DNA from 2 places in the Streptomyces sp. NBC_00029 genome. Region 2 is predicted to be linked to the other one. Evidence: riboswitches for the same ligand, from Rfam matches in the RefSeq annotation. Region 2 holds a riboswitch; the other holds the start of a gene.

Region 1 (3,397 bases), 1.6 Mb from region 2:
TGGCCGGGTTCGGCGCCGTCACCGTGCTGATCGTCGTCCTGTTCATGATCGGCGACGCGCCGGTGGAACGCCTGCGGGACCTGGACACGTACTACGCCGACACTCCGTGGATCCGCGAGATGGTTGTCTGCTACCTGCTCGCGCACACCGTGGGCAGCACGGCGCTGACGGTGCTCACCGGGCGGTGGCTGCGGCGCGCCGACCCCTCCCTGCGTCCGCTGCGCACCGGGCTGGCCCTGATCATGCTCGGCGGTGTCCTGGACCTCGGCTACCTGCTGATGAAGTGGACCGCGCTGAGCGCCCGGTGGAGCGGCCGCGACTGGGACGCCCTGTCCACGGACGCGGCGCCGCCGCTGGCCTCGGGGGCGGCCCTGCTGGTGGCGACCGGGTTCATCGTGCCGCTGGTCGGCGGGTCACAGACCTGGCGGGACTTCAGCCAGTACCGGCGGCTGCACCCGCTGTGGAAGGCCCTGCGCGGCTTCGCCGCGTCCAGTGTGCGGACGGTTCCGCTCGCCTGGTGGTCACCCGTGGGGATCCGGCTGATCCACCGCGAGTCCGTCATCGACGACGGGATCCTGGCCCTCGCCCCGTGGTTCGACCCCTCCGTGCGCAGCGCGGCGTACGAGGACGCGTGCGGGCAGGGCATGAGCCGGGCCCGGGCCGAGGTCGTGGCCGACGCCGCGATGATCGCTGCCGCGTGCGGGCTGCGGACGGCCTCCGGGGAGGCCGCCGGGCCGCCGGAGCACCCCGAGCCGCCGCGCCTGTCCGGTCAGCCGCTGTCCGCCCTGGCGCTCGAGTTCCGCACCTCCCCCATCGTCGCGGCGGCCCGCCGCGACGCCGTCCGGGCCTGAACGCGCGAACGCCCCGGACCGTCGGGTCCGGGGCGTTCGCGCGGCGTACGGGCGCGGGCGGAGGTCAGAGCTCCGCGAGGTCCAGCCCGGCCTGTGCGGCGGCGGCCTGCACGGTCTGCTCCAGCAGTACGGCGATGGTCATCGGGCCGACCCCGCCCGGCACCGGGGTGATCAGGGAGGCCCGGGCGGCGGCGGACTCGAAGTGCACGTCGCCCACGTTGCCCTCGTTGTACCCGGCGTCCAGGACCACCGCGCCCGGCTTGATGTCCTCGCCCCGGATGAACTCGGCCTTGCCGACGGCGGCGACCAGCACGTCGGCCTGGCGCACGATCGAGGGGAGGTCCTGGGTTCGCGAGTGGCAGTAGGTGACGGTGGCGTTCTGCTCCAGCAGCAGCATCCCGGCCGGCTTGCCCAGGATCGCGCTGCGGCCGACGACCACGGCGTGCTTGCCGGTCAGGTCCACGTCGTAGGCGGCGAGGAGGCGCATGATGCCGCCGGGGGTGCAGGAGACGAAGCCCGGCAGCCCGAAGCCCATCGCGGCGAAGGAGTGCATGGTGACCCCGTCGACGTCCTTGCCCGGGGCGATGGCCTCGAAGGCGGCGCGCTCGTCGATGTGGTGCGGGACGGGGTGCTGCAGCAGGATGCCGCTGATCTGCGGGTCCTCGGAGAGCTCGGTGAGGGTGGCCACCAGCTCCTCCGTGGTGGTCGTGGCCGGCAGCTCGACGTGGCGGGAGGTGATCCCCGCCTTGGCACAGCGGTTCTGCTTCATGCGGACGTAGGTCACGGAGGCCGGGTCCTCGCCGACCAGCACGGTCGCCAGGCACGGCGCGGTGCCGGTGCGCTCGGTGATCTTCGCCGCGTGGGCGGCGGTCTGCTCCGAGATGCGGCGGGCGAGGGCCGTGCCGTCCATCAGCCGGGCGGGGCCGTCGGCACCGGCGGGGGCAGTGGCGGGGGCAGTCTGGGCAGTCGTCACGGGGTCTCCTGAACGTCGCTGCGGATCGCGGTTCGCCCAGGCGCGCGGCAGACGGCGTACCGGAGGTCCACAGGTACGCCGGGCCGCTCCCCGGTGGTGATCCACCCGAACGCCAGTCACGGCCCGCCGACCACTGTAGTCGACATATCCGGTGGTTGTCGGGCGTCCGACCTGGGACGATCAATGCATGACGCGTACTTTCGACCATCTTGTCGCCGAGGCCGAGTCCGTCTCCGTGGACGGCTGGGACTTCTCCTGGCTCGACGGCCGGGCCACCGAACAGCGTCCCTCCTGGGGGTACCAGAAACTGATGAGCGAACGCCTGGCCCGGGCCCGCTCCGCCCTGGACATCCAGACCGGCGGCGGCGAGGTCCTGGCCGGATGCGCTCCGCTGCCGCCGCTGATGGTGGCCACCGAGTCCTGGCCGCCCAACATCGACAAGGCGACGCGGCTGCTGCACCCGCTGGGCGCGGTGGTGGTCGCCGACGCCGACGAGCCGCCGCTGCCCTTCGGCGACGCCGCCTTCGAGCTGGTGACCAGCCGGCACCCGGTGTCGATCTGGTGGGAGGAGATCGCGCGGGTGCTGGCGCCGGGCGGCAGCTACCTCTCGCAGCAGGTCGGTCCGTCGAGCGTCTTCGAGCTCGTGGAGTACTTCCTCGGCCCGCAGCCGGAGGAGATCCGGCGCGGCCGGCACCCCGACGACGCGGTGGCCGACGCCACCGCGGCCGGCCTCGAAGTCCTCGATCTGCGCTCCGAACGACTGCGCACGGAGTTCCACGACATCGGAGCCGTGATCTACTTTCTACGGAAGGTGATCTGGATGGTGCCCGGCTTCACGGTCGGGCAGTACCGGGACCGGCTGCGCGAGCTCCACGAACAGATCGAAAGCGAAGGTCCGTTCGTCGCGCACACCGCTCGCTTCCTCATCGAAGCCCGCAAAAAGGGCTGACGTGAAGGGCGGACGGATCTGCGCCGGATCGGTTGCGCGGCCACAGCGTGGCGCAGGTCACTCAATTCAGCGCGTAACGAATCGACTCGGGCATGCGATGAACCGACAGGTGTCCTCGCGCGGCCCGGAATACAGACCCCCCTCGGGTCTGTTTCCCGAGTTCGCGCGATGATGTCCCGCCCACCCTTATCTGTTCGCAACGAGAGGCTCCTTGTGTCGCTCAGCCCGTCCCGTACGTTCCCTCCGGAGATCGCCGAATCCGAGGCCCTTGTCGCGCTCGTCGAGCGCGGCCGCGAGCAGGGTCACATCAACGGTGACGACGTGCGCCAGGCCTTCGAGGCCGGCCGCATCCCGGTGGACCAGTGGAAGCGGGTCCTGCGCAGCCTGAACCAGGTCCTGGACGAGGAGGGTGTCGCCCTTCACGTCAGCGCGGCCCCCGCCACCAAGGCTGCCGCCAAGAAGCCCCGCAAGGCTGCCGCCGCCCCGGCCCGCACCGCGGCCAAGAAGGCCACCCCGGCGCCGCGCCCCATCGGCGCGCGCAAGACCACGGCCGCCACCGCGGCCGCGGCCTCCGCCACGGCGATATCCGCTTCGTCGGCAGCCGCCACCGAGGACGAGGTGCCG
Region 2 (3,397 bases):
CGCGACCTCCTTGACGATGTGCGCGGCGGGGAGGGTGAAGGTCCGGCCGTAGCGCTGGTTGAAGCGCTCCGCCAGGTCGCGGGTCAGCTCGATGTGCTGGCGCTGGTCCTCGCCGACGGGGACCGCGTTCGCCTGGTACAGCAGGATGTCGGCGACCTGCAGGATCGGGTACGTGAACAGGCCGACAGTGGCGTTGTTGACGCCGCCCTTGGCGGACTTGTCCTTGAACTGGGTCATCCGGCTGGCCTCGCCGAAACCGGTGATGCAGTTCATGACCCAGCCGAGCTGGGCGTGCTCGGGCACGTGGCTCTGGACGAAGAGCGTGCAGCGCTCGGGGTCCAGGCCGGCGGCCAGCAGCTGGGCGGCGGAGAGGCGGGTGTTCGCGCGCAGTTCCTTCGGATCCTGCGGCACGGTGATCGCGTGCAGGTCGACCACCATGTAGAAGGCGTCGTGCGTCTCCTGCAGGGCGACGTACTGGCGGATGGCTCCGAGGTAGTTCCCGAGGTGGAACGAGCCGGAGGTGGGCTGGATGCCGGAGAGCGCGCGAGGACGATCAGAAGCCATGCCCCCATTCTCTCAGGTGCGGGGGCGGGCCCGTGCCCGCCCGATGCCCCCGTCACGCCTTCGCCCCGAGCGCCGGGCGGGCCGGATCGTCCGGCTCCGCCGGCGTCCGGGGCCCGAGCCCCGGACGCCGGGCCGCAGGTCAGGCGAGCGGCAGGCCCGGGGCGGGGAAGGCCGCCATCAGGTCCGTGACCTCCGCGCGGATCGCGGCGAGGGCCTGCTCGTCGCCCTTGGCGGCGGCGTCGACCGCGCGCGAGATCCAGTCGGCCACGACCGGCATGTGCGCGGCGGACAGGCCCCGCGAGGTCAGCGAGGGAGTGCCGATCCGGATGCCCGACGGGTCGAACGGCTTGCGGGGGTCGAACGGCACCGTGTTGTAGTTCACGACGATGCCCGCCCGGTCCAGGGCCTTGGCCGCGATCTTGCCCGGCACGTCCTTGCCGGTCAGGTCGATCAGGATCAGGTGGTTGTCCGTACCGCCCGAGACCAGGTCGAAGCCCTTCTGGAGCAGCTCCGCGGCAAGCGCCTTGGCATTGGCGACGACCTGGTGCGCGTACGCCGTGAAGGACGGCTGGGCCGCCTCGTGCAGCGCCACCGCGATACCGGCCGTCGTCTGGTTGTGCGGGCCGCCCTGGAGGCCCGGGAAGACCGCCTTGTCGATCGCCTTCGCGTGCTCCTCCCGGCACATCAGCATCGCGCCCCGCGGACCGCGCAGGGTCTTGTGCGTGGTGGTGGAGACGACGTCGACGTGGTCCGCCGGGGACGGGTGCGCGCCGCCCGCGATCAGGCCCGCGATGTGGGCCACGTCCGCGACCAGGATCGAGCCCGCCTCCTTGGCGATCTCGGCGAAGGCGGCGAAGTCGATGGTCCTCGGCAGGGCGGTACCGCCGCAGAAGATCAGCTTGGGCCGCTCGGCCAGGGCCAGCTCGCGCACCGCGTCGTAGTCGATCAGCCCGGTGTCCTGGCGGACGCCGTACTGGACGCCCCGGAACCAGGAGCCCGTCGCCGAGACGCCCCAGCCGTGGGTGAGGTGCCCGCCCATCGGCAGGGCCATGCCCATCACGGTGTCGCCCGGCTTCGCGAAGGCCAGGTACACGGCCAGGTTCGCCGGCGAGCCGGAGTACGGCTGCACGTTCGCGTGGTCCACGCCGAACAGGCCCTTGGCCCGCTCCACGGCCAGCGCCTCGACGCGGTCGATGTTCTGCTGGCCCTCGTAGTAGCGGCGGCCGGGATAGCCCTCGCTGTACTTGTTCTGCAGCACGGTGCCAGAGGCCTCGAGGACGGCCGCGGACACGTAGTTCTCACTGGGGATCAGGCGCAGGGTCTGCGCCTGCAGTACTTCCTCCGCCGCGACGAAGGACGCCAGCTCGGGGTCGGCGGCGAGAAGGGCGGGATGGCGGCTCGCGGACATGGCGGGCTCCTCCGGGGTCGATGTGATCGGTACCCCGCGAGGCCCAGGCGAGCGGCCCTGAATGCGGTCGAGCGCGCACGACTCCCCCGGAGTTGGTTCTCCGTACGCCAGTCGCCGTGCGTACCGCACACCTTAGCGGGCGCGCCGCGAACGATGTTTCTGCGTCCGGGATACGAGCGACGATAAGAAGGTGACGCCACCCTCGTCACCGCTTCACCCGGCGCTACACCCGGCCAGACGGACGATCGGAGACCCCGTGTCGACAACAGCTGATGCCATCCGCTCCGCAGACGCGCACAGCGCGCACAACTACCATCCGCTGCCCTTGGTCGTCGCCTCCGCGGAAGGCGCGTGGATGACCGATGTCGAGGGCCGCAGATACCTCGACATGCTCGCCGGTTACTCGGCCCTCAACTTCGGTCACGGCAACCGCCGGCTGATCGATGCCGCCCGGGCCCAGCTGGAACGGGTCACGCTCACCTCACGTGCCTTCCACCACGACCGCTTCGCCGACTTCTGTACCGAGCTCGCCGCGCTGTGCGGCAAGGACATGGTGCTCCCCATGAACACGGGCGCGGAGGCCGTGGAGACGGCGGTGAAGACCGCCCGCAAGTGGGGCTACGAGGTCAAGGGCGTCCCGGACGGGCACGCCAAGATCGTGGTCGCCGCCGACAACTTCCACGGCCGGACCACGACGATCGTGTCCTTCTCCACGGACCACGAGGCCCGCGACCACTTCGGCCCGTACACGCCGGGCTTCGAGATCGTTCCGTACGGGGACCTCACCGCGCTGGCCCACGCCGTCACCGAGAACACCGTGGCCGTGCTGCTGGAGCCGATCCAGGGCGAGGCGGGGGTGCTGGTGCCGCCGGCCGGGTACCTGAGCGGTGTGCGGGAGCTGACCCGCGAGCGGAACGTCCTGTTCATGGCGGACGAGATCCAGTCGGGTCTGGGGCGCACCGGGCGGACCTTCGCGTGCGAGCACGAGGGGGTCGTCCCGGACGTCTACATCCTCGGCAAGGCGCTCGGCGGCGGCGTGGTGCCGGTGTCCGCCGTCGTCGCCGACCGGGACGTGCTCGGGGTGTTCCGCCCCGGGGAGCACGGGTCCACCTTCGGCGGGAACCCGCTCGCGTGCGCGGTCGCCCTGGAGGTGATCGCGATGCTGCGGACCGGCGAGTTCCAGGGCCGCGCCACCGAGCTGGGCGAGCACCTGCACCGGGAACTGAACCTGCTGATCGGCGGCGGCGCGGTGACCGCCGTGCGCGGGCGCGGACTGTGGGCGGGCGTGGACATCGACCCCTCGCGCGGCACCGGCCGGGAGATCTCCGAGAAGCTGATGGAGCTCGGGGTGCTCGTGAAGGACACGCACGGGTCGACGATCCGGATCGCCCCGCCGCTGGTGATCAGCAAGGAGGACCTGGACTG

Evidence for each region. A riboswitch is a leader RNA that binds a small molecule or an ion and turns the genes downstream of it on or off. The one in region 2 is predicted to bind ZMP and ZTP.
Region 1: another riboswitch for ZMP and ZTP. It lies ahead of OG753_RS33135 (bifunctional 5,10-methylenetetrahydrofolate dehydrogenase/5,10-methenyltetrahydrofolate cyclohydrolase); the one in region 2 lies ahead of glyA (serine hydroxymethyltransferase).

Annotation. Positions count from the first base shown of each region.
Region 1 covers NZ_CP108292.1:7,157,000-7,160,396, reverse strand. Annotated here, with positions in the region: gene OG753_RS33140 (MAB_1171c family putative transporter) at 1-851, shown strand, start outside; gene OG753_RS33135 (bifunctional 5,10-methylenetetrahydrofolate dehydrogenase/5,10-methenyltetrahydrofolate cyclohydrolase) at 916-1,761, opposite strand; ZMP/ZTP riboswitch at 1,852-1,954, opposite strand; gene OG753_RS33130 (class I SAM-dependent methyltransferase) at 2,012-2,773, shown strand; gene OG753_RS33125 (RNA polymerase sigma factor) at 2,987-3,397, shown strand, end outside.
Region 2 covers NZ_CP108292.1:5,523,668-5,527,064, reverse strand. Annotated here, with positions in the region: gene trpS (tryptophan--tRNA ligase) at 1-564, opposite strand, end outside; gene glyA (serine hydroxymethyltransferase) at 704-1,972, opposite strand; ZMP/ZTP riboswitch at 2,007-2,097, opposite strand; gene rocD (ornithine--oxo-acid transaminase) at 2,229-3,397, shown strand, end outside.